Regions from separate parts of the Aeribacillus sp. FSL K6-8210 genome, predicted to be linked through region 1. Evidence: predicted binding sites of a transcription regulator. Region 1 holds the regulator's gene; each other region holds the start of a gene.

Region 1 (8,242 bases):
AGCCTAGCGCTACGCCGGCAAGTAATGCCAGAACAGCGATTAATATCGCCAGCCAAAGTTCCATCTTATTTCCTCCTTCATGTTGTCTATCATACAGTGTACTAAACCATATGACATTATACAATATTTCATTAGCAAATTTCCTCAACTTTAGACAAATTTTCTTTCTTTAATTGGACTCAGCCACCCGTATCGTTCATTTGTAAAATCCATGGCAAAAAAATAAGGATCAAATTTTCCCAATATATCAAAAAACAATAACTCACCGTCAAAGCTGCCGGTACAAATCATTTCAATATACCGTTCCTTTAAAACCATAGTAGCTTGTCCTTTTTGATTTTCCATTTGGATGGCGTGAATCGATGATACCTTTTGATAATGGTTTCGGTGAGACAAGAATGACTGAAGCAGCAAATCTATTTCTGAAATGGGAATGGCTCTTGAAATATAATTGACTTGCCTTTCCAATTGTTCAAAAATAGGATGCGTTTTCCTTGTCCAAAAAAATTCTTGATATAACTGAAAAATTTTCGATTCCCTATGATAAAAATGCTCAGCAAATTCCTTTTTTATCAAATACAAATAAAAGTGCCTCATGCGCTCACCTCATTGTTACATTCCTTTTTTGCTATTATAAAGCAAGGAATGTAAAAGGTTTGTCTTATGGTGGCGGATAGAGGCACTAATTTTGGCGATTATTTCCGAACTAATTCTTTTACTTTTTCGACAACATTTTCAACAGTAAAACCGTACTCGCTTATAATTTTTTCCCCAGGTGCAGATGCTCCAAACTTGTCGATAGCTAAGATTTCACCTTCAGATCCGACATAGCGCTCCCAGCCAAGCGAAGATGCCATTTCGATCGCAAGACGCTTCGTTACGCTGCTAGGAAGAACTGATTCTTTATAATCTTTTGATTGCTTTTCAAAACGGTCCCATGACGGCATGCTGACGACTTGCACATCAATTCCATCAGATGCAAGAATTTGTTGAGCTTTAATAGCTAATGCTACTTCTGAACCTGATGCAAGTAGAAGAGCATCCGGTTGATCCGATTTCGCCGGTGAAATGACATAAGCGCCTTTTGCAACACCTTCTTCAGCATTTTCTTTCGTACCTTTAATAGTTTCTAAATTTTGGCGCGTTAATACTAATGCAGTCGGTGTTGATTTAGATTCCAGCGCAGCCTTCCACGCAGCTCTTGTTTCATTTCCATCAGCTGGACGAATGACAGAAAGATTCGGCATTGCTCTCAAAGAAGCTAATTGTTCAATCGGCTCATGTGTTGGTCCGTCTTCTCCAACCGCTATGCTGTCATGAGTGAACACGTAAGTTACAGGGAGATTCATTAATGCTGCTAAACGAATCGCTGGCCGCAAATAGTCAGAGAAAACAAAGAACGTTCCGCCAAAAACACGTAAACCTCCATGCAGAGCCATACCGTTCAATGCTGCTCCCATGGCAAACTCTCTGACACCAAACCAAATGTTTCGTCCGCTGTAATCTTCCGCAGAAAAGTCTCCTGAACCTTTTATTGTCGTTTTGTTTGATCCAGCTAAGTCTGCAGATCCCCCAAAGAAATAAGGAACTTTTTCAGCTATTGCATTTAATACTTCTCCAGAAGAAGAACGGGTTGCAACGCTTTTTCCTTCTTCATAAAAAGGTAAAGATTGATCCCAATTTTCTGGCAATTCACCATTGATTGCTGCCTTTAACTCTTTTGCAAGTTCAGGATATTCTTTCTCATACTTTTCAAACAAATTATTCCATTCAATTTCTTTCTGCTTTCCACGTTCTTTTACATTTTTCTCAAAATGCTCATAAACTTCTGCTGGAACATAGAAATCTTCTTCAAATGTCCATGCATAGGCTTCTTTTGTCAATTTTGCCTCTTCTGGACCTAACGGCGAACCATGAACGGAAGAAGTGCCTGCTTTATTCGGCGAACCATATCCGATTGTTGTTTTTACTTCAATTAATGTCGGTCGTTGTTCATCCAATTTGGCTTCTTCAATTGCTTTCGAAATCTCTTCAATGTTGTTGCCGTCCTCAACGCGCAGCACTTGCCAGCCCATAGATTTAAAGCGCTCTTCTACATTTTCTGAGAATGATTTATTTAAATCCCCATCTAGGGAAATATCATTCGAATCATAAAGAACAATTAATCGTCCAAGCTTCAAGTGACCAGCTAAGGAAGCTGCTTCAGAGGAAATCCCTTCCATTAAGTCACCGTCACCGCAAATGACGTATGTGTAATGATCAACAATATTGTATCCTTCTTTATTGTATGTAGCTGCTAAATGACGTTCTGCCATCGCCATTCCAACGGCCATTGCTATTCCTTGGCCTAATGGTCCAGTTGTTGCGTCAACGCCAGGTGTATGTCCGTATTCAGGATGTCCAGGTGTTTTGCTTCCCCATTGACGAAACGACTTAATATCATCCATGGAAAGATCATAACCCGATAAATGAAGCAAGCTGTAAAGCAGCATCGACCCATGTCCGGCAGATAAAACAAAGCGATCTCGATTAAACCAATTAGGGTTTTCAGGGTTAATGTTCATAAATTTCGTCCACAGCGCATAAGCCATTGGTGCGGCGCCCATTGGCATTCCAGGATGTCCGGAATTCGCCTTTTCAATCGCGTCAATGGATAATGTTCGAATCGTCATGATGGATAAATCTTGAATGGAATGAGTCACCATTATCATCCTCTCATCTGTATTTTCAGTTTATAATCTTATCTTTATTGTTGCAATAAGGCAACACCCATCCGTTAATGCAGCCTTTTATTTTTAAATTTTTTCAATTTTTCCGGTGTAACATCATTACCTTTCGGATCAATCACTGTAACATTTTTTAAGGTGTTTTGAAAATCCCGACGAAACGACTCTAAATATTCCTGCCTTAATTGCTGCTGCTCAAGCTTTTCCTCTTGCGTCAATCCTTCTGACTTAGACTTTTTAGATAGTTCATTAATACGGTTAAGTTTTTCTTTTGAAATCATAAGCTGAACCCCTTGTATATTTTTGCCGCGCTCTTTTATCATACTAAATGCGACCACTAATGACAACAATTATTGCTATGATTCTCCTTTTTCTGACAAAAATTGTTGATATCTGCGATGGACAGTAGCTTTTGAAACGTCATAGCCGAATCCTCTTAATGTTGCCGCTATTTCTGAAAATGTCAGGCCGTTTTTCCGCAATCGGTCAATCTCCTCGATCGGAACTTCTTTTCGCTCTCTTTTATAGGAAGAATTTCTATTCTTTAAATTTTTTTCAGGCCTGTACCCATTTTGTATAGCTCTCAACATTCCCCGCTTTATTTTCAAATTATGAATTTTTCGTTGATATTCTTCGACAATTCCTATGATTTCAAGCACCATCGTGTCTGATTCAGACAGTTCCATCTCCCCGCGATGGGCAGCGGTGAAAATTTTCACACCTTGTTTCAAAATGGAATGGACAATGGCGATTTTGGCATTCCCTCTGCCAATTCTTGTTTCATCCTGTATTAATACCGCTTCAATTTCTTTCTCCTCAATCAATTCCAGCAGTTGAAAAACCCCTTCACGATCAACATCATACCCGCTCGCTTTTTCTTCTATCACTTCAACAACTTCCATACCGTTTTCAGCTGCGAGCTTTAACAGCTCGTCCTTCTGTCTTTTCAAAGATGTTTCCTGCTCATCTTTTTCAGTGCTGACTCTTGCATAAACGACTGCTCTCATGTTAAATGCTCCTTGCGGTTATTCTTTGTTTGCCAAATATTCAGCATTGTAGTATTTATTTTTTTCAATCGGAATGACGATTGTTTCCCCCGGTTTTACAACAAGGCTTTGGAGATTGTTTCGCTCCTGAACCCATTTAACAAACTCTGAATGAGACATATTGTCATATTCTTTATATTCATCAGCGATTTTCCACAAACTGTCCCCTTCCTTCACTTGAACCTCCAAATAATGATCGAGCTCTTCCCTTTCTCCAGTATACGAAATCGCCAAAACTGCCGCCATGATGACAAGGAAAAAAGAAACGATGTAAGACCATGATAATTTATCCATTTAGAACCGCCCCCTGAAACAGAATATTTGTTCGGTTTTTTGTTTTTAAGTATAAAAGGGAACACATGTTTCTGTCAAGCAAATATTCGAACTTACGTTTGCTTTTTTGGAAAAATCATGCTATAATCGACACAAATTGATATGACTGAGGTGCTTGACATGTCAACAAAATTATCTAAGAGACAACAAGATATTTTGAACTTCATTAAGGAGGAAGTAAAAAAGAAAGGATACCCTCCCTCTGTAAGAGAAATCGGCGAAGCGGTCGGTCTTGCCTCCAGTTCAACTGTTCACGGGCATTTAGCAAAGCTTGAGAGCAAAGGACTGATTAGAAGAGACCCCACAAAGCCGAGAGCCATTGAAATTTTGGACGATGATGGCAGCCACCTTCTAACAAACAATGTGATCAACGTGCCGGTCATCGGAAAAGTGACGGCTGGTATTCCGATCACTGCCGTTGAAAACATCGAAGAATATTTTCCGCTTCCGAATCATATTGCATCAGGTGATGATCAACTTTTCATGCTTGAAGTAGTCGGAGAAAGCATGATCGAAGCAGGCATTCTGGACGGAGATTTAGTTATTGTCAGACAGCAGCAAACAGCCAATAACGGCGACATCGTTGTCGCGCTCACAGACGACAATGAAGCGACCGTAAAAAGGTTTTTCAAAGAAAAAGACTTTATACGGCTTCAGCCGGAAAACCCAACAATGGAACCGATTATTTTAAAAAATGTGACAATACTCGGAAAAGTGATCGGGCTATACCGTTCCATACACTGAATATTCGATGTCTCAAAACAGGTGAGGCATCCTTTTTCTTTTTATAAAATTTTCAAAATTCCCTCTCTTAGCGATGTTAAATTTTTAAAAATGTTTTCTAATCAATATGTATGCAGACAAGCTAGATTCAATGAAACAAATTTCAGGCGCCTTCTCCGCGCCTGCATGCAAAGCTATTATGCAACAATTCTCAACAGTCATTGTTTTTTGATTTATTTTGTTGTAGAATTTTTTATTGTAGATTTCGCTTCCTTAGTCAGTGCCGGGATGATTTACTGAATTGTTTGAATTCTTCTAACTGCTTAAATTTTAGGTATAGGAGAGGTGCTATGAATCAATTACTTATGAAACAAAGTGAACTGGAAAATGCAAAGCAATATGTCAATGAAGTATTTCAATCCGTGCAAGAAAAAAATCCGAATGAGCCTGAGTTTCTTCAAGCTGTAAAAGAAATATTTGACTCGCTTGTGCCTGTATTTGCTCAACATCCTACATATATAAAACACGGAATACTTGAAAGAATTGTTGAGCCGGAAAGATTGATCATTTTTCGCGTTCCATGGGTGGATGACGAAGGAAAAGTGCGTGTAAACCGCGGATTTAGAGTGCAATATAATAGTGCAATTGGGCCATATAAAGGAGGCTTGCGCTTTCACCCGACCGTCAACGCCAGCATTATTAAATTTTTAGGATTTGAACAAATCTTCAAAAATTCATTGACTGGGCAGCCGATCGGCGGAGGAAAAGGCGGATCTGATTTTGATCCGAAAGGTAAATCAGATGGGGAAATTATGAGATTTACACAAAGCTTTATGACAGAGCTTTACAAACATATTGGACCAGATATTGACGTTCCTGCCGGTGATATTGGAGTTGGCGCAAGAGAGATCGGATACTTGTTTGGCCAATATAAAAGAATACGCGGCGGATTTGAAGCTGGGGTGTTAACCGGAAAAGGCATTGGTTACGGCGGAAGCCTAGCGAGAACCGAAGCGACAGGGTATGGAACTGTTTATTTTGTTGAAGAAATGCTTAAAGACCATGGATTAAGCTTCAAAGGAAGCACAGTTGTTGTCTCTGGTTCTGGGAACGTTGCCATATATGCGATTGAAAAAGCAACACAATTAGGTGCAAAAGTTGTCGCATGCAGCGACTCTGATGGCTACATTTTTGATAAAAATGGAATTAATCTTGAAACGGTTAGAAGGTTAAAAGAAGTTGAAAGAAAAAGAATTAAAGAGTATGTAAATGAACATCCTCATGCAGAATATTATGAAGGCTGTTCCGGAATTTGGTCCATTCCGTGCGATATTGCCCTCCCATGCGCTACTCAAAATGAAATCGATAAAAAAGCAGCTGAACTCCTTGTTTCCAACGGACTCAAAGCTGTTGGAGAAGGCGCCAACATGCCGTCTACATTAGAAGCGATCGACGTGTTTTTATCAAACAATATTCTTTTTGGACCTGCAAAAGCTGCTAACGCAGGCGGAGTTGCTGTTTCAGCATTAGAAATGGCTCAAAACAGCGCAAGATTATCTTGGAGCTTTGAAGATGTCGACGCAAAATTACGTGATATCATGAAGAACATTTACCGAAATTGCGTCAACGCTGCAAATGAATACGGCTGCTCCGGAAATCTTGTCGTCGGCGCTAACATTGCAGGATTTAAAAAAGTCGCTGATGCAATGGTAGAACAAGGAGTCATTTAAAAGATAGAAAAATGGTCATTTCCATCATTTATTCTTTATAGTGAGTAAACATATATGATAATCGCTAAAGCTTTACCTAACCTGCTTTGGCGATTCATCATGCTCACTATAATACCCCATCTTAACTTGAGTGAATAGAAATTGACATCACACCGATCCAAATTCACTCTTCTTTATTTCCACGATTGGATCAAATTTTTCTCTATCAGTGTATCCCATTCAATGAGAGAATTGAAGTTTTATGTCAGATTATCTTACATATTTTTTTACGCTGATGCCTGGACTGATTGTCTCTTGCTTTTTAATTAAAAAAGACAGATTGCGCTGATGTTCGTTTTTCTGCTTCTTCTCTTCTTTACTCTCAATATTTTGTATCATTAAGTATAAAATTTATAGAAACAAAGTAACTGCTATTAAAATTGATTTTTCCAATTAAAACATTTTATTATTGATGTGGTTGCCCCTTTTATCCAGCGCCAACAACCTTCAGCACAAATACTTGTTCATCTAAAAAACACCGAATACGACCCGCCCTTCCTCCAAATGAAACGGCGGTATTTTCACTGACTGACTTTGGATAAGACGATTCGTTGACGATGTACTACCGACTTTACATGCATCACGTAAAAATGCTAAACTGAACGCAGACAAAATCGACATGCGCCCTAACCGAAAATACAGATCTTTTGCAACGCAAACATATTTCTGGAAGTCATTCGGGGGGGGAACAAAATGATTTATCATTTAGCAGGAAAACTTGCAATATTGATCATTAAAATTTTTAGTTTGCTAGAAGTCAAAGGCAAGCAGCATATTCCGGCAGACCATCGTTTTATTGTTACATGCTCTCATCGCAGCTGGGTAGATGTAGTCTTGCTCGCCGCAGCACTTTTTCCAATTCATGTCCATTATATGGCCAAAAAAGAATTGTTTCAGAACACGCTCATAGGTTGGTTTTTGAAAAAGATGCATGCTTTTCCAGTTAATCGTGAAAATCCTGGACCGAGCGCACTAAAAATTCCTTTGAAACTGTTAAAAGAAAATAAAGTTGTTGGAATTTTCCCGAGCGGCACAAGAACAGACGAGGAAGTTCCTTTAAAAAGAGGCGCGGTTACAATTGCGATGAAAGCCGGCGTTCCCATATTGCCTGCAACCTATCATGGTCCAAAAAGTTTAAAAGATTTTTTTGCCGGGAAAAAAGCTGTCGTTGCATTTGGCGAACCAATCTATTTAGAGAAAAATGCAAATCAAATTGATGATGCGCTTCAACAGCTTGAACATAAGCTGAAAGCTCTTGAAAAAAGCATAAACGACTAAACATTGACGTTTCTGATCAGCTTGTCATTTTTAGACAAACTGATCAGAAAGCTAAAGGCGAAGTAAAGTTCTGATATTTTCATTTATCGATCTAGTTCGATCCACTTATTTGTCTTCAAAGGCGGTTTGTACGCACGAAGTTTATCTATTAATATAGAGGGATTGTCTGCAAAAATCATAAACTGTTTATGCGTTTCAGGCATGAAGCCTCCCTCTACCGCATTCTCAATCATCTGTTTTACCGGCGTGTAATAGTCATCGATATTTAACAACGCCACAGGCTTTTCATGAATCCCAAGCTGCCCCCAGCTAACCGCTTCAAATATTTCCTCAAAAGTACCATAGCCTCCGGGAAGAGCAATGAACG
Region 2 (8,242 bases), 200 kb from region 1:
GTTCCCTGCTGGGGTCATGACCATTTTTTCCGGATAAACCGTATCTTCATTGACAAACACCAGTCGTAAATGAACCTTAATTCCCGACTTCGTTTTGCGAAACGTAGCCCATTGATATTTTTTCAGATTCAGTGAAATGGTCGTAGAATCCACGATTTTTAAGCCACTCACCTGACTGGAGGAATTCGTGGACATCTGGCGGATTTGATTCACTAAATCCAGAAAAATTTCTGCGGGTCATTCGGGTTTTACTTGGCGATGTTTTCGAGAAAGTTGTGAAGCACTAATAGATGTCAATCCTAATTCTCGCTGAAAATCATCCAGTAACGCATCATCGGCGATGGCGCGCAGTCCTTCTCGTTGTTGAAGTTGAGCATGCAAAAACAAAAGTAAATACGCTTTTGTGGTTAATTTTTTCGTATATTTATCTTGTTTCATCTCTTCAATTCTTTGTGTAAATTTAACAGAATTGAGAGGAGTGACCCATTTACCAAATGAAGAAAATAGTGTATCCTTGTCCATAGGCTTCATCCTTTATATTGGATTTGGACAGGGACCACCTGTACCATCCATTATAAAGGATTTTTTTATGGACTTTTTTCAATTCGGAATTTTCGAATTAAATTAATGCAACGCTAGTGATTTAATTTATTCAAAATAAACGTGATCATCATTGATTAATATTCGTTTGATCGATTTCGCTTTGCCGGTTCCTTCCTCAATTTCCACTAATACGGCATTCAATTGTCCTCTGCCTTCATTGATTTCAAACCGAACAGGGAGATTCGTTAAAAATTTTTTTAATACTGCTTCCCTGTCAACTCCTAAAATACCGTCATATGGTCCTGTCATCCCGGCATCGGTAATAAATGCCGTTCCTTTATCTAAAATTCTTTCATCGGCAGTTTGAACGTGTGTATGAGTGCCAACCACTGCGGAAACTTTCCCATCCAAATACCAGCCCATCGCTTGTTTTTCGCTCGTTGCTTCCGCATGAAAATCAACAAAAATATATGGAGTTCTTTTCTTCGCTTCTTGAATCAATTCATCCGCTTTCCGAAAAGGGCAATCGATTGCCGGCAAAAATGTTCTTCCCTGGAGGTTTATGACTGCAAGCTCTTTTCCATCCGCTTCCACGTACACGATTCCTTTTCCTGGTGTGCCTTCAGGAAAGTTAGCCGGTCGAACCAACGCTTTTGCTTCATCGATAAATTCAAAAATTTCTTTTTTATCCCAAGTATGGTTGCCCATTGTCACTGCCTGAACTCCCAATGAAAGAAGCTTCTGGTAAATTTTCATAGTTATTCCTTTGCCATGTGCAGAATTTTCACCATTGACAATTGTTACTTCAGGATTATATTTTTTCTTCAGCTTCGGCAAATATTGTTCAACCATTTCTCTCCCTTTTGCTCCTACCACATCGCCTACAAATAAAACTTTCATGATGAATTCCTTTCTAAATGTTTATTATATAGTTTTGCATAAATTGAAAAAAAAATAAAGCGGCACATTTTCATGTACCACTTTATTTGGCATATTCAACCGCACGAGTTTCCCTAATGACGGTCACTTTAATATGTCCAGGGTAGTCAAGCTCTTCTTCGATCCGCTTGCGAATATCTCTTGCTAATCGATGAGCTTCTAAATCATCTATTGCATCCGGTTTTACCATGATGCGAACTTCGCGGCCTGCTTGAATGGCGTACGATTTTTCCACACCTTCAAACGACTCGGAAATTTCCTCCAATTTTTCAAGCCTGCGAATATAATTTTCAAGCGTTTCACTGCGAGCACCCGGCCGTGCTGCCGATAAAGCATCAGCCGCTGCAACTAAAACCGCAATTACCGATGTCGGTTCTTCATCCCCATGATGGGAAGCAATGCTGTTGATGACAACAGGGTGTTCTTTATACTTCGTTGCCAGCTCCACGCCGATTTCAACATGGCTTCCTTCTACTTCGTGGTCAATGGCTTTTCCGATGTCGTGCAGAAGCCCTGCACGTCTTGCAAGGATTTGATCCTCACCTAATTCGGCAGCCATCAATCCGGTTAAAAAGGCAACCTCTATTGAATGCTTCAGCACGTTCTGGCCATAGCTCGTTCGAAATTTCAATCTGCCTAAAATTTTGATCAAATCCGGATGAAGACCGTGAACGCCTACTTCAAATGTCGTTTGTTCTCCGATTTCCCTAATATGCTCGTCCACTTCCCGCCGCGATTTTTCCACCATTTCTTCAATTCGCGCTGGATGAATGCGCCCGTCTTGAACAAGCTTGTCAAGCGCAATTCTTGCTGTTTCACGGCGAATCGGATCAAATCCTGATAAAATAACCGCTTCCGGTGTATCGTCGATGATGAGGTCGATCCCTGTCAACGTTTCAAGAGTGCGGATATTTCTTCCTTCTCTGCCGATAATTCTGCCTTTCATTTCGTCATTTGGCAAATTCACAACAGAAACGGTCGTTTCAGCCACATGATCTGCTGCACAGCGCTGTATAGCAAGGGAAAGAATTGCCTTTGCTTTTTTGTCTGCTTCTTCTTTCGCCTTTGTTTCTGCTTCTTTCACCATTACAGCAATATCATGAGAAAGTTCCTTTTCCACTCGTTCAAGGATGATTTGTTTCGCCTCTTCACGCGATAAACCCGAAATGCGTTCAAGCTCTATTTGTCCTTCTTGCACCATCTTTTCCACTTTGCTTTCCATCTCTTCAATATGCTGTTGTCTTTCATTTAGAGAATCTTCTTTTTTATCTAGCATCGCCTCACGCTTATCTAATGATTCATCTTTTCGATCGAGATTCTCCTCTTTTTGCATTAAACGGTTTTCTTGTTTTTGAAGTTCATTTCTTCTTTCGCGAATTTCTTTTTCTACTTCCAAACGAAGCTTATGAATTTCATCCTTTGCTTCCAGAAGCGCTTCTTTTTTCGTTGCTTCAGCTTCACGCTTAGCATCTTCAAGAATTTGTTCCGCGGCGTTTTTTGCACCCGCTATTTTCGCTTCAGCAATGGATTTTCGAACAAAATAACCAACAACTGCACCGACGATTAGGCCAAGCAAAATGGAGATGATTTCAATGAGTTCCATTCTTTCACCTCCTCTTGCTATGAACTTGTCACAAAGAAAGTGTCGGCATTACACATTTACTCTCCCGATAACATTTTCCAAAAAAATATGTTAAATATATTGCAAAAATGAAAAAATATACATATCCATTTTAAATGTGGGAATAACCCTTGTCAAGTTTTCATCTTGTCGAACAAAGGATGGGGCTTTTTTTGACCAAAAAAATAAGACCGGCTACTTCGCCAGCCTTACGCTAAGATGTGCGTACATTATTCATCCAAAAGCTCGAACGTTTCCTGCCCCTCTTGCACAGGTTCATTCGTTTCAAGGCCATATGCCTTGCGAATTTCTTGCTGAATGGCATCGCGAATATCCGGATTTTCGCGCAAAAATTGCTTTGCATTTTCTCTTCCTTGTCCTAAACGCTCCTCTTGGTAAGAATACCACGAACCGCTTTTTTGTATAATATCCAATTCCGTTCCCAGGTCGATGATTTCTCCTTCTTTTGAAATCCCTTCCCCGTACATGATATCAACTTCTGCCGTTCTAAAAGGAGGCGCTACTTTGTTTTTGACAACTTTAATTTTCGTTTTGTTTCCTACCATATCATTTCCTTGTTTCAGCTGTTCAGCTCTGCGCACTTCAAGGCGGACAGATGAGTAAAATTTCAGCGCGCGTCCCCCTGGAGTTGTCTCGGGATTTCCGAACATGACGCCCACTTTTTCCCTTATTTGATTAATAAAAATCGCAATGGTTTTCGACTTGCTGATGGCTCCTGAAAGCTTCCGAAGCGCTTGCGACATAAGACGCGCCTGCAATCCGACATGCGCATCGCCCATTTCGCCTTCAATTTCCGCTTTTGGGACGAGTGCTGCGACCGAGTCAATGACAATGATGTCGACTGCACCGCTGCGAACGAGAGCTTCTGCAATCTCAAGAGCCTGCTCGCCGGTATCGGGCTGCGACAAAAGCAGTTCATCAATATTAACACCTAAATTTTGCGCATAGACAGGGTCGAGCGCATGTTCCGCATCGATGAACGCTGCTTGCCCGCCTAGAGCTTGAACTTCAGCAATGGCATGAAGGGCCACTGTCGTTTTACCGGAGCTTTCCGGTCCATATATTTCAATAATCCGACCTCGAGGATATCCGCCGACGCCAAGAGCTGCATCCAATGCCAGCGATCCGCTTGGAACTGTTGAAACTTTTCGCTCAGCTTGTTCTCCAAGCTTCATTATCGAACCTTTTCCGAATTGTTTTTCAATCTGTTTTAACGCCATTTCCAAGGCAGCTTGACGATCATGATTCAATACAATTTCCTCCTTAAAAAATTGATAGCTTCAAAATAAATATACCGTGTTTTTTCCTGTTTGCCAAGAAAAAAGGGAACATTTATTCGTTTTTTAATTTTCATTATATAAAAATTAAAAAACCGGATGAAGACGCTCATAACCGGTTTTCCATTTCCTTTATTACATTCATTACATAGTAGCAGCCATAATTTGCCGTTCTGTGCCTGATCCCTTCCCGAGTACCGGAAAGATGAAGCTCAAAGACTGCTGTCGGCCGATCGTCGAATTGAATGCCGATATAGACAGTTCCAACTTCTTTTCCTTCAGAAGGATCAGGTCCTGCCACTCCCGTAAAGCTGATGCCGATATTGCTGCCGGTCAATTTTTTTATATTTTCCGCCATTTCTTTCGCACATTCAGAGCTAACGGCTCCTTTTGTTTTCAACGTTTCTTCCGACACGCCAAGAACATGCTGCTTCACTTCGTTTGTATAGCAGACAATTCCTCCAAGCACAATATTCGAAGCGCCCGGAAAATGGGTCAGCTGTTCGGAAAAAAGACCGCCCGTCAAACTTTCTGCAGCCGAAATAGTATATTGCTTTTCTTTTAAAAGCTTCATAAGCTGCTCTTGGATCGAAGTTTCACCGTGTCCATAAAAATATCGGCCGACACGGCTTAAAATCTTTTTTTCTGTTTCGTCAATCAGCTTCAGCGCAGTCGACTCATCTTCATGTTTTGCTGTCAGGCGCAATGTTACTTCGCCGTCTTTTGCCAGCGGCGCGATGGTCGGATTTGTTTGCTGATCAATCAGATCCTCTATATCTGTTTCAAGCTGAGATTCACCGATGCCAAAGAAACGAAGCACACGCGAGATGATTTTTTCTTTTAACCCGTAATGATATTGCAAAAACGGCACACCGTAGTTGATAAACATCGGCTTCATTTCTTTCGGAACACCCGGCATGAGCAAATATATAATTCCGTTCGCCTCTAACGCCATTCCTGGCGCCATTCCGTAATGATTTGGTAAAACAGTAGAACCTTCCAAAACTAATGCTTGTTTCCGATTGTTTTCCGACATTGTCCGTTTCGTCCGTTTAAAAAAATCCTCAATGTTTTTCATCGCCGCCTCGTCGATCACGAGGCGTTTATTCAAAATACGTGCAATCGTTTCTTTCGTCAAATCATCTTTTGTCGGGCCGAGCCCGCCGGTAAAAATGATGCAATTCGACCGTTTTTTTGCCGTTTTGATCGCATGCTCTAGCCTCTCAGCATTGTCTCCAACGACCGTATGATAAAAAACATTAACACCTATTTCAGCAAGCTTTTTTGATATAAATTGGGCGTTTGTGTTGGCGATCTGTCCAAGCAACAGTTCTGAACCGACAGCAATAATTTCAGCATTCACATTCATACAATATCCTCCACATGGTTATTTCGAATTGACAAACGCGTGTTTGTTTTTCATGAAATAGTCCCATCCAGATAAAATGGTAAAAAAGAGCGCAACCCACAAAGCAATGTCTGCAAATGGAAACGAAATCCATTCAAAAGGTATATTATGTAAAAGCAAAGCGGAAATAGCCACGATCTGCGTCCATGTTTTTATTTTGCCGAGCATGTTAGCTGCTACGACTTCTCCTTCACCAGCCAGAACTAAACGCAATCCGGTTACGGCAAATTCACGGCTGATGATCAGAATGACAATCCAAGACGGAGCAGCACCTATTTCCACCAATATGATAAGAGCTGAAGAAACGAGCAATTTATCGGCAAGAGGATCTAAAAACTTTCCTAAATTTGTCACAAGTCCAAGCTTGCGTGCATAATATCCATCAATCCAATCGGTCGTCGAAGCTAAAATAAAAATGAGGGCACCAACGACATGATTGACAGGAATAACTACTTCACCGACCGACCAATTTCCCCAGTTAAAATCGCCCAGCATCACAATCATAAATATTGGAATTAGCATAATTCTTGATACAGTGATTCGATTAGGCAAATTCATTTTGTACCTCCACTAGCATAAAGTAAGAAAGAATAAGCCATCTCGTACGATGACTTATTCATTCTTGTTATTTAAAATGATAATATCCTGCCGAACCATTTTATTCGGATCCGTTTCATAAGAAACGGCTTCTCCATTCACTTGAATGGTCGTAAATCGAGCATCGCCTATAACGATTTTTGCTTCTTCTTCCGCTGTTACATCAACCGTTTTCTGCTCATTTTGTCGCATCATTCCTGCAAAAAACGATTTTCCTTTTCCGTTCTTCACTTCTATCCACGAATTCCCATTGGTTGAAATATCGATCACCAATTTGTCCGCATTGGACAATTCATATACGGTTTCTTTCCCTCTTACTTCTTTTACCGTCAATGTTTGCTTCGTTTCATTTTCGGCGTTCTCATCTTTTTTCTCCTCTTGTTCTGTTTCTTCAACCGAACGGTCTTTTTCATCGACAATATTATTTTGCTCTTTTTTCTCAGGCTCCACGCCAGAGGTTTCTATTTTGACGGATTTTGTATCGTCCTCCGTCTGAACGCCTTCATCTGTGCTTCCACGCTGGGAAAGCACCCAAACGATAATCGCCACCAAAATAATAACAGCGATGACGGCAAGCTTCGGTAACAGCTCTAAAAATTTGGAAGCCGGCTTTGGAAGCTCTTTATGCGTTTGAACGCGGGACAATTTCTCAGGTATCTCATCATATGTACTTGGTATTTCATTTTTATACTGTTCAAATAAAACATCCGGATCAAGGTCAACCGCTTCCGCGTATTGTTTAATAAACGCACGCACATAAAAATTCCCCGGCATGATCGAGTAGTTTCCTTCCTCAATGCCGATTAAATAGCGCTTTTGAATTTTAGTTATTTCCTGCAAGTCATCGAGTGAAATGTTTTTTTCCAGCCTAGCTTGTCTCAGATGGTTACCTAACTCGCTCAAAACGCACCCACCTTTCTAAAAATCAAATCCATTATAAATTGAGTGGCCAAACGGCTGATGATTATTTTCTACAACGTCATACGTAATTTCTTCATCAGGGTGATGTCTTAGTTCAATAATGTAGTCGAAATCATCCAAAGTATATTCGGAGCTCTGAACGAAAATATCTGGATGCTCCACGACTTTCGTTGCCGGAAGCTGCATCACTTCCCGAACTAATTGCAAATGCTGTTCAGAGCCTCTTTTCATCGTGACGATTCCATCTAAAATAAACACGTTATCTGTCCGGTATTCATCAGCAATCAGCCTTTCCCGGACAGTTTGCTTCAGCATGGTTGAAGAGAGAAAAAGCCATCTTTTATTCGCACAGACGCTCGCCGCTACGATCGATTCTGTTTTTCCGACACGCGGCATTCCGCGTATGCCGATTAATTTATGACCGTCTTGTTTAAAGAGCTCGGCCATAAAATCAACGAGAATACCAAGCTCATCGCGAACAAAACGGAACGTCTTTTTATCATCTGCATCCCGTTGAATATAAAAGCCATGACGGACAGCAAGACGATCTCTCAGCTTAGGCTGCCGCAATTTTGTCACTGTTATGTTGTCCATCGTATTCAGAATAGATTCAAGCCTTTTAATTTGTTCAATCGTTTCGCAGCGCAGAAGCATCCCGCGGCGCATATCATCAACGCCGTTAATCGTAACGATATTAATGTTCAGCATACCGAGCAAAGACGAAACATCTCCCAGCAGCCCCGGCCGGTTTTTTTGAATTTTATATTCTAAATACCATTCAGTTTTTTCCACCTTCAAAGACCCCCAAATAACACACCTATAAATTTATAATAAATCATTTTAGATAAAGAAGAAAGGATAATTGCAAGGAAAAAATAAAGGGCATCTTGGTCATTTCACCAAGTGCCCTAACTT
Region 3 (8,242 bases), 540 kb from region 1:
TGAAGAGCTTTTGGCCTACAATTATTTTCATTCGACAACAGTTCAAGCAGCGCAAATTGCTTTAGAGGCAAACGCAAAAACGTTATGGCTGACGCATATTAGCTCGCGATATCAAGGCGAAAAGGATTGTCAAATGCTTCTGGCTGAAGCAAGGGCTGTATTTCCTGAAGCAAGCCTTGCCCATGATTTTTTATGTGTCCCAATTCCTAAAAAGTAGAAAATGGTATGGGGATGCCAAAAATGAAACTTTCGCCGCCTTTTTTACATAGAATAAAAGAATCGTCTACAGGTATATTTAGTCCTATAATCGGGCAAAAAAATCGTCGACATGATTCTTGCAGAATCTCTGAACTTTCAAAATTTTTTCGGTTGCGGCAATGAAAGAATGATATGTTGATTCAACACTCACTGTATGCTTTGGAAAATGCAATATGCAAACAAAAGCTGCCTCAAAAGGCTTTTTTGAGACAGCTTCTTCTTGTGCGCCCGGCATGGGTGTAATCTATAGGGTGAAAGTCCCGAGCTGCGAAGGCAGAAGTAGCAGTTAGCTTAACGCAAGGGTGTCCGTGGTGACGCGGAATCTGAAGGAAGCGAGCGGCAAACTTTGGGTCTCTCGGAACACGAACTTCATATGAGGCTAGGTATCACTGGGTGAGTTTGCAAGACAAAACAAAGCCCTTTCTGCCGAAGGTGATACAGAGTAAATGAAGCAGATGGATGGAAGGAAAGATTACACTCTTACCCGGGGAGGTCTGGCTGGCACGCCAAGTAACCTTGGTAACCTATCTAGTGATAGATAGCTGAACAGTCAGAAGTCAGCAGAGGTCATAGTATTAGTTGGTCTAGAACAACTAAGAAGGACCGAACAATTAAGAGAGAATAGCCCTTGGCATTCAGTGAGTCATGATGAACACAGAAAACGTAGTACCTCACTTGAGGGAGGAAGCGGTGAATCCCGTGGGAGATCTCTTGGAGGGTGGAGTGACCACTGGCATAAAGAGAACAGCTATTCACGGAAGTTATGAAAACTTGCGTCAATTATCTTAATTGAACCGCCGTATACGGAACCGTACGTACGGTGGTGTGAGAGGACGGGAGTTAATCGCTCCCTCCTACTCGATTTATACGCGCCATCCGCGTTCATATTGTGTCGGCGATTCAATTTTTGCGTTTAGTTCATTAGCTGCATGGTAAGGCCAATATGGATTTCTCAATAATTCGCGGGCGACAAAAATAAGATCCGCCCGGTTGTTTTTTAAAATCTCTTCCGCCTGCAAAGGTGAAGTAATTAAGCCGACTGCCCCTGTTTTGATGTTTGCTTCCTGTCTGATTTTTTCGCTAAATGGCACTTGGTACCCGGGATAAACATCTATATTTGCCGGGACAAGCCCTCCTGAGCTGACATCAATCAAATCGACACCATCCTCTTTCAGCCATTTAGCAATTTGTACGTAATCATTTATCGTCGATCCGCCTTCAACATAGTCACTGGCGGAAACACGAACAAACAACGGGCCTTCCCACACTTTCCTTACGGCTTGGATAACCTCTTTTAAAAACCGGTAGCGGTTCTCTAAGCTTCCTCCGTACTCATCATTGCGCTTGTTTGATAGCGGAGATAAAAATTCGTTAATGAGATAACCGTGGGCTGCATGGATTTCGATGATATCAAAGCCTGCGTCCTTAGCTCGTTTTGCTCCTAATTGAAATTTTTCAACCGTTTCTTTTATTTGTTCTTTTGTCAGTTCTTTCGGTGTACGGCTGTTTTGATCAAAAGGAATTGAAGATGGGGCGAATATGTCTCCGCTCACATTTGACTTTCTTCCTGCATGAGCAAGCTGGATACCTGTTTTCGCTCCGTATGATTTGATTTGCTGCACAAGTTCAGCCAATTTTATAATATGGTCATCTTCCCATATACCGAGGTCCAATTCAGAAATTCTGCCTTCCGGCGTAACAGCTGTTGCTTCAAGAATGATGAGGCCCACCTGTCCCACCGCTCTTGAAATGTAATGTGTGAAATGAAAATCTTCAAGAAATCCTTTTTTATTTGCGGCTGAGTACATGCACATCGGCGACATGACAATTCGATTTTTCAATGTGACATCTTTAATCGTAAATGGAGAAAATAATAATCGGTCTTTCATCTTTTATTCGCCTCCCTAAATATTTCCTTTGAAATTTTAGCAATTATGATTATTTTTGTCATATGATCTGCTTGGTAAATATAAAAAAGGGGTTCAGTATTGCTCGCTGAACCCGAATCCGATTTCAGATTATTGTTCGTTCACCAGTTTTTCCTCCAAAGCGCTGTTTAATTCTTTTGACCGTTCGACTGCCCGTTTCACACAGCTTATAATAGCTTCATCTACGTGATGATCGTTTAAGACGCTTAAGCCGGCTTCAGTTGTGCCGCCTGGGCTCATTATTTCTTTTCTTAGAGTAGACGGCTCTTTGTCAGACGTTTTTAACATTAATGCTGCCCCATAAAGTGTTTGAACAATGAGGGAGCGCGCCATGGACTTTTCTAACCCGATTTCTTCTGCTGCTTTTTCCATTGCTTCTACTATGTAATAAATATAGGCTGGTCCGCTTCCTGCCAGTCCTGTGACGGCATCGAGCTTGTCTTCTTCAACAATTTCAACTGTTCCGATCAATTGAAACAGTTCAACAGCTGCTGACAGGTCACCATCCGTTGCATATTGTCCTTGTGCCAAGGCGGTTGCTGATTGTCTGATGGTAGCGGACGTATTCGGCATTGCTCGAATGACGGGAATACGTTTGTTGAATAATGTTTCAATTGCTTTCGTTGAAACGCCTGCGAGCATGGAAATAACAAGATGGTTTTCTGTTGCGTATTCGCGGACTGTTTTTACTGCCTCGTCAACGTCCTTCGGCTTCATCGCGAAAAAAATCGTTTTTGTGTTGTCAAACAAATGCTTTTTATCTTTTGTCATCGTGACGCCGTATGTTTTTTGCAGCTCCTCGAGCCGCTTTTCATTGGAACGGTTTGTCACAACGATCTCTTCTCTCCGGCACTTGTTCCCGTTGATCAATCCGGATATAATAGCTTCCGCCATAGATCCGGCTCCGATAAATCCAAACTTGTACATAAAAAGAGACTCCTTCCTGATTGTTTTATATGTTTCTTTTGAACTTCTTCCCTATAAACTTAGTTTAAAAGAGAAGAGATTCAGTTGGAAAGGTAGCGAGAAAACGTTTTACTATTCATCTGTTAAGCAACAGAAGCGCATGCTTTGGATAGGCTTGTATGATGAAATGTTTCCCTGCCTTAAATTCTAAAAGCGTTGTAGAATTAATTTTTTATCAGTTCCTACGGCTTGTCAAGTATACTTATGAATTATTTGAATAAAATGACAAATTGATTTATCATGTGTAAAATAAGTTATATTAAAAAATTAAAGGCGGTTTGCAAAAATGTTCAGCAAAGATGCAATTTATAAAATAACGATCCCTATACCTTATCCGATTAAAGATGTGAACGTGTATGTTGTAAAAGGGGACGCATTGACATTAGTGGATGCAGGGATGAAAACGGAGGAAGCGTGGAGAGTTTTTGAACATAAGCTGAAGGAAATAGGGCTTGTGCCTGAGGATATTGAGCAAGTCATTCTTACCCACCATCATCCTGACCATATCGGTTTGCTCGATTTTTTTGATGGCGATCTTCGTGTTTTGGGCCATCGTTTGCTTGCTCCTTGGCTTTCTCATGATGTGCGTTTTTTTGATCGGCAAAAGGAATTTTTTTTAGAATTGTTGAAGCAGTTTGCCGTCCCAGAGTCGTTTAAGTCACACTTAGATCATCTTGATCTTTCCTTATATCCACGCAATCATCCGCTGACCTCCTCCATTCAAGAAGGAGATGAAATAGACGGGATGCCTGGGTTTACAGTCATTGAGACTCCTGGACATGCCCAAAGCCATATCGTTTTGTACAATGAGGAAGACTGCCGAATGATCGGCGGCGATCATTTGCTGAAAACCATTTCCTCCAATCCTGTTCTTGAAATGCCGTATGAAGGAAAAGAGCGTCCAAAACCTCAGCTGCAATATAATGAATCTTTGAAAAAGCTTTTGCATATTCCGATTTCTGTTGTCTTTCCGGGTCATAAAGATGAATTTTTCGATCCTCACCTGTTGATTCGGAACCGTTTAGACAAACAGCATGAACGCGCGCTCACCGTATTAAAGCATTTAGAAAAACAGGAAATGACGGTGTTTGCTCTTTGCAAGCTTCTTTTTCCGTCTGCTTATCAACAAGAGCTTTTATTTGCTATATCAGAAACTGTTGCTCAGCTTGATTATTTAGAACAATATGGAAAAATTAACAAAAGAATAGAAAATGGCGTTTTACTTTTTTCCGCGCAACGAAGAGGTGACAAATAAATGAATTCGCGGCTTAAAGATCGATTGGTAGTTATTACGGGGGCATCGAGCGGGATCGGGGAAAAAATCGCAAGGATCGTTGCAGAAAGCGGTGGACATTTAGTTTTGCTGGCTAGGAGGAAGGATCGTCTCAAGAAACTTTCGGATGAGCTTCAAGCCTCTCACTCTATTTCTTGTACATATTACGAACTGGATGTCAGTGACCTTGACGCAGTTTCCGAAGTATTTACGGACATCACAGAGAATTTTGACCGAGTGGATGTTTTAGTCAATAATGCTGGTTTTGGTATTTTTCGAAATGCAGAGGAAGCAACATTCGAAGAGATGCAGCAAATGTTTAAAGTAAATGTGTTCGGATTAATTGCTGCGACAAAGCTGGTTCTTCCGAAGATGCTGGCCCAACGGGAAGGGCATATTATTAATGTCGCCTCTCAGGCTGGCAAAATAGCTACTCCGAAATCAAGCATCTATTCTGCTACAAAACATGCTGTTTTAGGCTTTACGAACAGCTTGCGGATGGAAGTGGCGGACCGCGGGATTTTTGTAACATCTGTCAATCCGGGTCCAATTGAAACGGATTTTTTCAATCTTGCCGATACGTCAGGGGATTATGTGAAAAACGTCCAACGCTGGATGCTTAATCCGGAAGCTGTTGCACAAAAAATCGTGAGCGTGATGCTGACAAATAAACGGGAAATTAATATGCCTGTTTGGATGGAGCTTGGCGGGCTTGTTTATCGTCTTATGCCCTCCCTATTTGAAAAAGTTGCCGGAAATTTGTTTCGGCAAAAATGACCGGGAGCATGATGCAGGAAATGAACAGAAAGCTGAAGGCGGACTTTTCGCTAAAATCTCCGCTCTCACTTCTGAAAAGGCGCGTCAAGCGTCTTTTTATTTTGACAAAAAATTCAGCTCTTTCACCGATTTGTCTCCAACTTAAATCTTCTAAAAAACGCGGCTGTATTTTGAATAAGCTTTCCAAGCTTAATATCTGTTTTTCGATGCCGTACTTCGTTGTTATGCTTCTTTTGTACCGCGAAAAATGGCGCAAATTCCCATTGAAATCGAACGTATATTCCCATACAATAAAAATAAAATAAAACCGAACATACATTCTCATGAGGGGATGATGGAATGAATTATGAATCGTTTCCAAACCGGCATATATTATGCATCGATATGAAAAGCTTTTATGCGAGCTGTGCGGCGGTCATACTTGGGCTTGATCCTTTAACAGCCCACATTGCTATCGTTGGGGACAAAGAGCGGACAGGAAGCATTGTATTGGCCGCTTCACCAAAACTGAAGGAAGATTTCGGAATTCAAACCGGATCCCGCTTATTTCAAATTCCAAACGACCCCCGCATCCGCCTCATCACTCCGAAAATGGCGACGTATTTACGGATTTCTGCTGAAATTACTCGGCTGCTGAACCGCTATGTTCCGAAAGAAAACATCCATGTTTACAGCGTAGATGAATGTTTTATTACTGCGGATGGAACAGAAAGACTTTGGGGGGATGCGCATAGTCTGGCCGAAAAAATTGTGGAAGATTTACGAAATGAATTTTCTCTCCCATGCGCGGTTGGGATCGGTCCAAACATATTGATGGCGAAGCTTTGTCTAGATTTGGAGGCGAAAAAGAAAGGTATAGCGGAATGGACGTATGATGATGTCAAAACGAAGCTGTGGAGCATCAAGCCGTTGCGTAAGATGTGGGGGATTGGGGCAAGACTTGAAAAAACGTTAAATCGAATGGGAATTTTTACAGTCGGTCAGCTCGCAAATTATCCGTTAGAGCTCCTTGAAAAGAAGTTCGGCGTCATGGGGAATCAGCTTTATTACCACGCATGGGGAATAGATCTTTCCGACATAGGCTCTCCGATTATGCTGGGGCAAATCAGTTTTGGAAAAAATCAAATATTGCTTCGCGACTATCCGGACCCCGAAGAGGTGAAATGCGTCATCTTAGAAATGTGCGAGGAAGTGGCAAAAAGAGCGAGGGAACACCGGATGGCGGGGAGAACAATCAGCCTTGGAATCGGCTACAGCCAAAAGGAAGGCGGGGGAGGATTTTACCGTTCAAAAACGATGGATGTCTCAACAAATATTACGATGGATCTTTATCGAGCCTGCCTTTTGCTGTTTGATCGTTTTTATGAGGGGAAGACAGTCAGAAAAATTTCCATCTCTCTTTCCAACGTGGAAAAAGACAGCGGCATGCAGCTTGATTTGTTTAGGCCGAACCGCATAAAAGAGCATCGTTTAGGATATGTAATGGATGCGATTCGGAACAAGCACGGCTCCAATGCACTGCTGCGCGCTGTTTCGTATACGAAGGCAGGAACGAGTCTTCACCGCAACAAGCTGATCGGCGGGCATTATGCGTAACGAATATGAAGAAAAGAAAGCAAAGGATGGGATAAACAATGATTCAGGATCGTGGAAGCATAAAATGGACAGCTATGATGCTGCCCGAGCATGTGAAATTACTAAGGAAATACAATGAAAGTTTAGATAAAGTCGAAAAACCGGTTTTAGATGAACAAAAATATGAAGAATTTAATGAAGTTATCTGTGAGGCTATGGAAGAGAACATTACTCTACAATTCACCTATTATCAAAAAGGTGAAATAAAGAAGCTTGTCGGCAATATTCATTATATCGATCAGCTAAAAAGAGAATTACGAATTGTTGATTACTTGACTAAAAAACATGTTTTAAAATTAGGAGATATTATTGAAATTGAGCAATACTAAGAAAACAGCATTAGAAATACAAACTTAATAGGGGTAGCGTAAGGTCAGGAAAATGCAGATTTACAACGCTTAGAAAATGACGATAATTAACAGCCCAATTGTAATGCACCCCTTTGTCAAGACACAAATTGATAATATTTAAGTTATCCATTCTCTCCTTTCGCTATGAATGTGGTACGTGTGCGATAAAGGCTTGACATGGAGCCTCTACGGGCACGATTTTTTGCGCTGGAGCGATGGACAGATAACATCGCATGGCTAAAACAGCCTATCATGCCCGTCTCTCCATATAAAGCCTCTCATCACGTTCGATGGTTAGGATGCTTGAACCATCTTAGGTTGCTTGTACACTGTTGCTGGCGTCAAATAGTCCAAAGATTGGTGAGGTCGGTCTGTATTATAGAACGTAACATAGAGTCGAATGCCTTTTCGCAACTCTTTAGGATTCTCGAATTCATTGAGATAGATACATTCATACTTTAAAGCTCTAAAGAATCGTTCCGTACGACTATTGTCTGTTGCTCGTCCTTTGCCATCCATTGATACCTGGATGCCATACTCTTTCAACAGCCCGAGATAGTCAGCGTTTGTAAAATGGCTGCCCTGGTCACTATTGATGATGGCCGGCTTACCATGACGCAATGCCCGTTTAAGACAGTTGATGACAAATCCTTTCTCCAGCGTACTAGATAACTCGTAATCGATCACTTTGCGGCTGAACCAGTCGATGATGGTAAACAGATACATAAAGCCCCGTCCCATACGAAGGTAGGTGATATCCACTCCCCACACATGGTTCGGATGGGTGATCTCCAATCCACGGAGCAGGTAAGGTCGGCAGTACTTGGCATGTAGCCTCTTACTAAGGTTGGGTTTTGGGTAAATAGCTTGTATACCCATAAGGCGCATGAGACGGCGTACGCGTTTACGATTCACATCAAATCCTTTCTCACGAAGTTTCGCAGTCATGCGCCTGTAGCCAAAGTAGGGATGAACTGTATAAAGCATATCCATTTCGTGCATGAGCATGATGTTTTCTGAGCTTTCTGTTTGCCCCTTTGATTGGCGATACACGC
Region 4 (8,242 bases), 1.1 Mb from region 1:
AGTTCACGTTTATTCCAAATGATTGCCAAACAGCTTTACATTATGATGGATGAAGCTTGTATAGAATTAAAAAAATTCGTAGGAATTGGCATCGGTATTCATGGCAGGATTGACGCAGATGAAGGTTCAAGCGGTTTTGCTCCCCAATTGCAGCATCGAAATGTACCGTTAAAAAAAGAGCTTGAAAAAGAATTTCGTCTTCCTGTCAAAATTGAAAATGATGTTCGTGCCATGGCAATAGGCGAAAACTGGTTTGGCAGCGGGGTGGGAATTAGCAATCTTGTATGCATTAAGATCAGTCATGGGGTTGGGGCAGGTTTTATTTTAAATAAGAAGCTGTTTCATGGAACGAACGGACTAGCGGGTGAAATCGGCCATATGTTTATAGAAAGCAGCGGTTTGAAATGTTCGTGTGGGAATGACGGATGTTTAGAGGCACTTGTTGGGTCTGAAGGGATTAAACAGCGTACATTAAACAAAATATCCCTTGGGTATAAAACGAAATTAATAGAACGGACAAACGGAATGATAGAAAATGTGAACGGACAACTGATTTATGAGGCTGCATTAGAAGGAGACCTGCTTGCTAAAGACATATTAGAGGAGACTGGCAGGTATTTAGGAATTGCCATCATGAACATTATCCATTTATTCAATCCAGAGCGGATTATTATTGGGGGCGGATTGGCAAAGGCAAAGAATTTTATTTTAACTCCGATTCAAGAAGTGGTTGAACAAAGAGCTTTGACAGAGCAAGCGAAAAAAACAGAAATTGTGTTGTCAAAGCTGGGAGATCAAGCGACGGTCATTGGCGCTGTTGCCCTAGTACTAAATGAAATGTTTTCTGTTCAATATGAATCGGTGTCATAATGTTTCCCCTTCCTTTAGTACACAAAAGTTCTAATTTGTCTCACAAGGACATATTTTCATAATAGAATTTAACAACAAGAGAAGGGGGACAACACATGCTCTACCGCTTGCTTGCCTTAAATATCGACGGAACGCTCCTCCGTTCAAATGGACGCCTTCAGCATTCTACGAAGGATGCGATAGAATTTGTTCAAAAAAAGGATGTATATATTACTTTGGTGACGAACCGCCATTTTCAATCGGCAAAAAAAGTTGCAAAGGCGCTCAAAATAGACAGCCACTTAATTACTCATGGGGGAGCGTTCATCGGAAACCGTTTAGATGAACCTCTTTATGTGAAGCGAATTTCAGAAGAAAAAACATTTAATATTGTGCAAGTGCTCGAATATTTTAATTGTAATATTCGAATCATTCATGAGCGTTTTTCGATCGGCAACCGGAAAAAAATCTCTTCAAATCTTGTAAGCAAAATGCTATTGAATTCGTCAGATCCGCTTTTTTATCCAATTCAATTTGTAGAATCTCTTGCTGATGCGTTAATTGATGAGCCAGTAGCTGCCCCAAAAATTGATGTATATTTTGATACGAAGGAGGAATTGAAAGAGGCGGAAAAAACGATACTTGATTCTTTTTATGATGTAGATGTGATCGAGATTCATGACGGAAAAATTGAAATTGTTCCAAAGGGAATATCTAAACTGAATGGCTTGCAGGTACTTGGCAATCATTTAGGCATTAAGCTGGATGAAATGGTCGCAATCGGCGACGGCCTTGACGACTTGGATATGATCCAGCAGGCAGGTTTGGGGGTTGCGATGGGGAATGCTCCGTTTGAAGTAAAACGGGCAGCAGACTGGATCACGAGGTCGAATGATGAACAAGGCGTTTCATATATGGTAAAAGAGCATTTCCGAAAACAATACCCAATTAAATTTTTAAATAAAATTAAAAACAGATAAAAAACATCCGCTTCTTAGGATGTTTTTTTCGTATTGACTGAAAAAATCCCCTTTAGTACACTATAAGGAGTTTTATTCTATTCGACAAGGTGATCACATGCGCATTCAAATCAGCGGCATAAATGATGAACGTTTTATGCGGCCTCTTCAGTTAATATCTAATTTGTTTTTTGAAGAAGCCGAAATTTTTTTAAAACCTTCTGAACATGATATCGAAGCATTATTCAATTTCGAATTCAGACAGAGTGATTTTCGGTTGGCTTGCGAGCTAAAAGCAGAAGGAAAAACGTATGAAGCTTTTTTAGAAAAAAGCTTTACCGCAACAGATGAAAAAGAACAATTCAAACAAATGAAGCAGGCGGTATTGAATGTTTATGTAACAGCTCTTCAACAGTATACGGGAATTACGCAAAAATGGGGGATTTTAACAGGTGTTCGACCCACTAAGCTTTTTCATAAAAAGAAGCTTGAAGGAAGAAAAAATGAAGAAATTTATAAACAATTAAAAGAAGATTTGCTCGTATCAAATGAAAAAATTCGCATCATGGAACAAATTGTAGAAAAACAATTAACTGTTGTTCCTGATCTTTACAATTTGACAAAAGAAGTAAGTATATATATCGGCATTCCTTTTTGCCCGACAAAATGTGCATATTGTACCTTTCCTGCCTATGCTATTGGCGGCAAGCAAGGAAAAGTTGATTCTTTTCTCGGCGGTCTGCATTATGAAATGAGAATGATCGGCGAATGGTTAAAAGAACGAGGCATAAATATTACGACCGTTTATTACGGCGGAGGGACACCGACAAGCATTACGGCAGAAGAAATGGATATGCTTTATGAAGAAATGTATACATCTTTTCCAAATGTTGATCGCATTCGGGAAATCACAGTAGAAGCCGGCAGGCCGGATACAATTACAAGAGAGAAGCTGAATGTTTTAAAAAAATGGAACATAGACAGAATCAGCATTAATCCTCAATCATATATACAGGAAACATTGAAAGCAATCGGAAGACATCATACAGTTGAGGAGACGATTGAAAAATTTCATTTAGCTAGGGAAATGGGCATCAACAACATCAACATGGATTTAATTATTGGACTGCCGGGGGAAGGGTTAAAAGAATTTGAGTTCACCCTTGAGGAGACAGCCAAATTGATGCCTGAATCATTGACTGTCCACACGCTTTCCTTTAAGCGGGCATCGGAAATGACAAAAAACAAAGAAAAATATAAAGTAGCTGAACGAAGCGAAGTAGAAAAAATGATGAATAAAGCGGTTGAATGGACAAAGGCCAATCATTATGAGCCTTATTATTTGTACCGTCAAAAAAATATTTTAGGAAATTTAGAAAATGTCGGATATTCCCGGAAGGGTTATGAGAGTATATACAATATAATCATCATGGAAGAAATGCAAACGATTATCGGATTAGGCTGCGGGGCATCAAGCAAATTGATCGACCCGGTTTCCCGGGAAATCACTCATTTCGCCAATCCGAAAGATCCGAAATCGTATAACGATGGCTTTAAACATTATACAAATGAAAAAATCAAATTGCTAAACGCTCTTTATGGCGAAAATTGATAATTTTACGCTCCACAACGTATCGGGTCGTGTTGAAAGGAGGGCCCGATAGAAAACAGGAGCTTGGGAACGTCGAAAATGGAGAACGATTCCCGTATTTCCCTAAAAACACTTTAGAACAAATTTTAATAGATGAGATCGCGAGACTTAATCATAAAAGCGATTGCGCCATTAATCTGCAACAAACGTAGCCGGCAGACTTCAGACAAAACATACAAAAGCAAGTAGAGAAATACGAGCTCTTTCTCTACTTGCTTTTATTTTTAGGACTTCTTGGACAGCCTCTGATAAATCTGTTTCATCATGTTAGCCATAATGATTTTTTAAATTAATGGGATGATATTGAAGGGGGCTCTGTGAACAAAATGGGAGATAATAAGATGTTCATCATAATTGGAATAGTCGGTCTTTTAGCTATTACTTTTTCAAATTTAGTTCTTAAACATGATGTCGTCGCGACCATTATTAGCATTGTTGTGATCGGGATTTTAGTAAGCTCCAGAACCAAAATCATCCTAATTTTTGGGAGGCAGTTTTGGAAAGAAAAATGCCCCCCACAAAATGCAGGGGACTAGGAAAAAACTGATTTTAGATGCCCACTACAATTTTTCCACACGGGTAAATGGCTAAAAAGCGTCATATCCATTTAGATATTTTAAATTAGCCTCATAAAATTTTGGGAGCAGGATGAATATCGCGAGCGGCTTATGCCGCGCAGTATTTTTGTTGTGAAAGACTTCCCCTGTCATTCTTTTGTGGACTGTCAATCCTGTTAAGTTTTAGCGATGAAATAAAACAAGCCGGCCAGAAGAAGTAACTAAGCGATGCGCGGTATTTAAACATTGATGCTCCTTCAATATTTCTGAACCGATTTCTTTTGCCTCTTGTTCTGAATTTGCTTCAAACTTTTCATTTAAAAGCAGTTCTCCTTTGTTTGTAAACGCAGTTAAAAAATATGTCGGCATTTCAAACATCCTCCTTTTTTAAAAAATATATTTCTTTTTCCTGAAAAAAAATCCTTTCAGCTTTTTTTAAAATTTTTTGGCAGGGGGCCCGGGTACCGGGATGTATTTTTTCACATTAAAATGATATAATATGGAAAAGCAAACGTACGTTCCGGAAACAAGTGGAAAGAGGGAGACTATGACTCGCCGCATAACATTTATACATACGGCAGATTTGCATTTAGATAGTCCGTTCACAGGGCTTGAGCATTTGCCGGAAAGCATCTTTAAAAGAATTCAAGAAAGTACTTTTACGGCATTTGAACGTGTAATTGAACTGGCGGCAAAAGAAAAAGTCGATTTTATACTGATCGCAGGAGATTTGTATGATGACGAAGATCGCAGTTTGAAAGCCCAGTTGAGATTAAAGAAACAGTTTGAACGGCTCAATGAAGAAGGCATCCAAGTTTTTATTATTTTTGGAAATCATGATCATACAGGAGGTAATTGGGTTCATATTCAATGGCCTGAAAACGTTCATATTTTTTCCGATCGTGATGTAGAATGTATACCGTTTGTCCGCGACGGAAAGGTTTTAGCCAACATTTACGGCTACAGCTATCCGACTCGTTCGGTTACAGAAAATATTGTCTATAAATTTCAAAAAAGAAACGAAGCGCCGCTTCATATCGGTCTTCTTCACGGCACCGCGTCAGGGACGGAAGGACATGAGCCGTATTGTCCTTTTACGATTCAAAATTTATTGGAAAAAGATTTTGATTATTGGGCTTTAGGACATATACATAAACGGCAAATTTTACATCATTCCGACCCTCCGATTATTTATCCGGGAAATATCCAAGGCCGCCATAAAAAAGAAACGGGAGAAAAGGGAGTGTATCTTGTAGAATTAGCAGAAGGCGGGAAAAGCTCGTACCGATTTGTGCCGGTATTTGACATACTTTGGAATGAAATCAAGCTCTCTGTAAATGAAATAGCTGCTGTTGGCGAGCTATATGATCATATTCGAGCGGTAAAGGAACAGCAGAGACGAAATGGCTCGGCTCTTTTGACAATTATGCTAGATGGAGCTTCATCATTGTTTTGGGATCTTATGGATCAGGATCATTTGGATGAGCTTGCGCAAATATTGAATGAAGAGGAAGAAGGAAAGAACGAATTCGTTTGGATTGTTTCCATTCAGCATCAAATCGTGCCGAGCGACGACTTTTTCTCCTCCTCTTACATTTCGAAAGATTTTGAACAAATTTTGGATCATTTTCATCAATTTGACGAAGCGATGGAGCCTTTATATAAAAATCGTTTATTTCGGCGTTTCTTTCAATCTTTCACAGAAAATGAAAAAGAAGAATTGATAAAAGAAGCGAAAACAATGATTTATTATGAGCTGTTTAAGCAAGAATGGAAGCGGTCGTAAAAAAGGTGATAAGATGAAAATAAAAGAACTGCATATTTATGGCTACGGAAAATTTGCAGATAAAAAAATTTCATTTTCGGATCATGGCATACAAGTCATTTACGGTTTAAATGAAGCCGGAAAATCGACGCTGATGTCTTTTATCCATAGCATGCTGTTCGGATTTCCCGTTAAACAGCATCCGGATAAACGGTTCGAACCGAAAGCGGGCGGAAAATACGGCGGGGCATTAATCATTGAATGTGAAAATTTCGGAACAGTAAAAGTGGAGCGCGTAAAAGGGAGAGCCGCAGCGGGGGATGTAACTCTTTATTTCCAGGATGGACGGACAGGAGGGGATAAAGAGCTGGCTGAAATTTTAAAAGGAACCGACAGACCAACATATCAAGCGATTTTTTCCTTTGATTTATTCGGGCTGCAAAAAGTGTATGAGCTGAATCGTGAGAAGCTGGGAAAATATTTATTTTTAACAAGTGTATTCGGATCTGATCAGTTATATCGTTTAGAGGAGAAACTGCAGAGAGAGCAGGAGGATTTGTATAAACCGAACGGACGAAAACCGTTGCTGAACAGATCGTTAAATGAACTGAAGGAGGACTTTGCAGAACTGCAACATGCAAAAGAACAGCAGCGCGCTTACAATTTTTTGATCAAAGAAAGGGACAGCTTAGAGAAGCAGCTGAAGGACTGCCAGAACGAGAAGGTGATGCTGAAAACAGAACGGAAAAAAGTGGAAAAACAAATAGCAGTTCTTCCCCTTTTGGAAAGACGGAAAGAATGCTTGCAGCTGCTAAAAGATTTTCCTGACGGCATTCAATTCCCGGAGGACGGGTTTGTTCGGCTGGAAAAGCTTTCGGCAAGAAGAGACGAAGTTTTAGAACAGCTGGGAAGGGTGCAGGAAAAAGAAAAGGGGATCGAGGATTCCTTATCAGCCTTGAAGATCGACGGCCGTCCAGCTGACGAGACAATATTTGAGGAATTAAAAAGTCAATTTCCCCTCATCCAAAAACAATTAGAAGAACAAAAACTTTTCATTGTTCAACAACAAATGCTGGAAGGACAGATTCATGAGGAGCTCATCTATATTTTCGGCCATCAAGATGAAAATGCTATAAAAAAAATCGACACATCTGTTCGCATGAAGGAAAAAATAAAGGATGCTGCGAAGAAATATGAACAATTATTTCAAAGAAAAAAGCTTCTCGATGAACAATATGAGCGTGCCCAATATTCGCTGGAAGAATGTGAGCGCCGCATAAAAGAATACGAATCTTTTCTGCTTGATCCATCTGAAAGGGAAAGATTAATAGAGGAGCAGTCAGCCATAGAACAAGAAATGGCGCAAACGGCCGACAAACATTATTTAAAAGAGCAGATTGCCCAGTTAAAAGCAAAAATCAATGAAAGAGAAAAAAAGAATCGGGAAAAATTAAAAAAATGGAAAATTCTCACTGTATCTTTGCTATCTGTTTTTGCGTTTGCCATTGTTCTTTCGTTTGTTTATAAGAATTGGCTGTTTTTAACAGCGTTTCTTCCATTCATCATTGTTTTCTTTTTCTTCCGTCCACAGGATGATGAGCTGTTAAAGCATTTACAAAATGAGCATGAACAGCTTGTGAAAAAACTTGATAAACAAAATGATTCCCGAATCTTGGAAAGAACGTCGCGTTTGAAGCATATTAAGGAAATATTATGGAAGGATCAGCAAGTCCGCCAAAAAATTGAGATCGAGAAGATGAATTATAAAGGTAAAGAACAAGCTTATGAACGGATTCTTTCGTTATATGACGAATGGGAACATGAAAAGTATCAATTGCAACATTTAATTTTCCCGTTTTATGAACATTTTCATCTTCCGAAAGAAGCCGAAGGATCACAATTGCTTGAGCAGTTTGAACGCATCGCAAGCTGTCAAAAGCTGATAAGAGAAAAAAGAATGTTAGAGGAAAAAGTTCGTTTGTATGAAGAAAACTTAAATCAGTTTAGAAAAAAGTTTGATCCTTTGTGTGAATATTATAACATTCGTGCCGACTCAATTGAGAAACGCTATTCAGAACTGAGAAGAATAATGGAAGAAAATATAAAGAAACGATCGCAAAAAGAGGCATTGATGAAGCAGCTAAAAGAGGTTCAAGAGGAAAAAACAAAATTTCGTTTGACCTTTCAAAGCATTGAAAGAGAATTAGAGAAGCTGTTTCAGTCAGTCGGAGCAGCAAGCGAGGAAGAATATAGAAAAATAGGAATGCTCAAAAAAGAGAGAGAAAAAATCGAAACCGAATTAAACTGGATTGAAGGGCAGCTGCGAACGAAAGGATTATTGACATCAAGCGATATGAACGATTATCAAAATGAGAGGGCTTTGAAAGAGCGAGAAACATTTCTTGAGGAAAAAGAAGAAGAACTCGAAAAAATGGAGGATTCTATCCGGAAGAAATTAGCG

The links. The regulator LexA, encoded in region 1, represses DNA repair genes until DNA is damaged. The targets are predictions, from matches to a motif close to CGAACATATGTTCG.
Region 2: recA (recombinase RecA) is a predicted target of LexA. The motif match lies at 4,450-4,463, and genes of this name have one in related genera.
Region 3: NSQ41_RS12455 (UV damage repair protein UvrX) is a predicted target of LexA. The motif match lies at 5,473-5,486, and genes of this name have one in related genera.
Region 4: NSQ41_RS15070 (DNA repair exonuclease) is a predicted target of LexA. The motif match lies at 4,525-4,538, and genes of this name have one in related genera.

The regions. Positions count from the first base shown of each region.
Region 1 is NZ_CP150172.1:2,037,810-2,046,051, forward strand. It holds gene NSQ41_RS09795 (YneF family protein) at 1-64, opposite strand, end outside; gene sirA (sporulation inhibitor of replication protein SirA) at 151-582, opposite strand; gene tkt (transketolase) at 696-2,705, opposite strand; gene NSQ41_RS09810 (DUF896 domain-containing protein) at 2,777-3,007, opposite strand; gene NSQ41_RS09815 (recombinase family protein) at 3,083-3,733, opposite strand; gene NSQ41_RS09820 (LysM peptidoglycan-binding domain-containing protein) at 3,752-4,066, opposite strand; gene lexA (transcriptional repressor LexA) at 4,226-4,849, shown strand; gene gdhA (NADP-specific glutamate dehydrogenase) at 5,179-6,558, shown strand; gene NSQ41_RS09835 (lysophospholipid acyltransferase family protein) at 7,291-7,875, shown strand; gene NSQ41_RS09840 (TIGR00730 family Rossman fold protein) at 7,959-8,242, opposite strand, start outside.
Region 2 is NZ_CP150172.1:2,238,726-2,246,967, forward strand. It holds gene NSQ41_RS10655 (transposase) at 1-153, opposite strand, end outside; gene NSQ41_RS10660 (DUF4372 domain-containing protein) at 238-522, opposite strand; gene NSQ41_RS10665 (TIGR00282 family metallophosphoesterase) at 649-1,443, opposite strand; gene rny (ribonuclease Y) at 1,526-3,085, opposite strand; gene recA (recombinase RecA) at 3,334-4,344, opposite strand; gene NSQ41_RS10680 (competence/damage-inducible protein A) at 4,511-5,764, opposite strand; gene pgsA (CDP-diacylglycerol--glycerol-3-phosphate 3-phosphatidyltransferase) at 5,789-6,367, opposite strand; gene NSQ41_RS10690 (RodZ domain-containing protein) at 6,422-7,309, opposite strand; gene NSQ41_RS10695 (YmfK family protein) at 7,325-8,119, opposite strand.
Region 3 is NZ_CP150172.1:2,582,037-2,590,278, reverse strand. It holds gene rnz (ribonuclease Z) at 1-217, shown strand, start outside; gene namA (NADPH dehydrogenase NamA) at 1,122-2,147, opposite strand; gene proC (pyrroline-5-carboxylate reductase) at 2,277-3,113, opposite strand; gene NSQ41_RS12465 (MBL fold metallo-hydrolase) at 3,439-4,407, shown strand; gene NSQ41_RS12460 (SDR family oxidoreductase) at 4,408-5,202, shown strand; gene NSQ41_RS12455 (UV damage repair protein UvrX) at 5,542-6,798, shown strand; gene NSQ41_RS12450 (YolD-like family protein) at 6,837-7,166, shown strand; one part of gene NSQ41_RS12445 (IS3 family transposase) at 7,482-8,242, opposite strand, start outside.
Region 4 is NZ_CP150172.1:3,105,638-3,113,879, reverse strand. It holds gene NSQ41_RS15090 (ROK family transcriptional regulator) at 1-870, shown strand, start outside; gene NSQ41_RS15085 (Cof-type HAD-IIB family hydrolase) at 966-1,829, shown strand; gene NSQ41_RS15080 (coproporphyrinogen III oxidase) at 1,927-3,420, shown strand; gene NSQ41_RS15075 (YhzD family protein) at 4,200-4,385, opposite strand; gene NSQ41_RS15070 (DNA repair exonuclease) at 4,564-5,802, shown strand; gene NSQ41_RS15065 (AAA family ATPase) at 5,816-8,242, shown strand, end outside.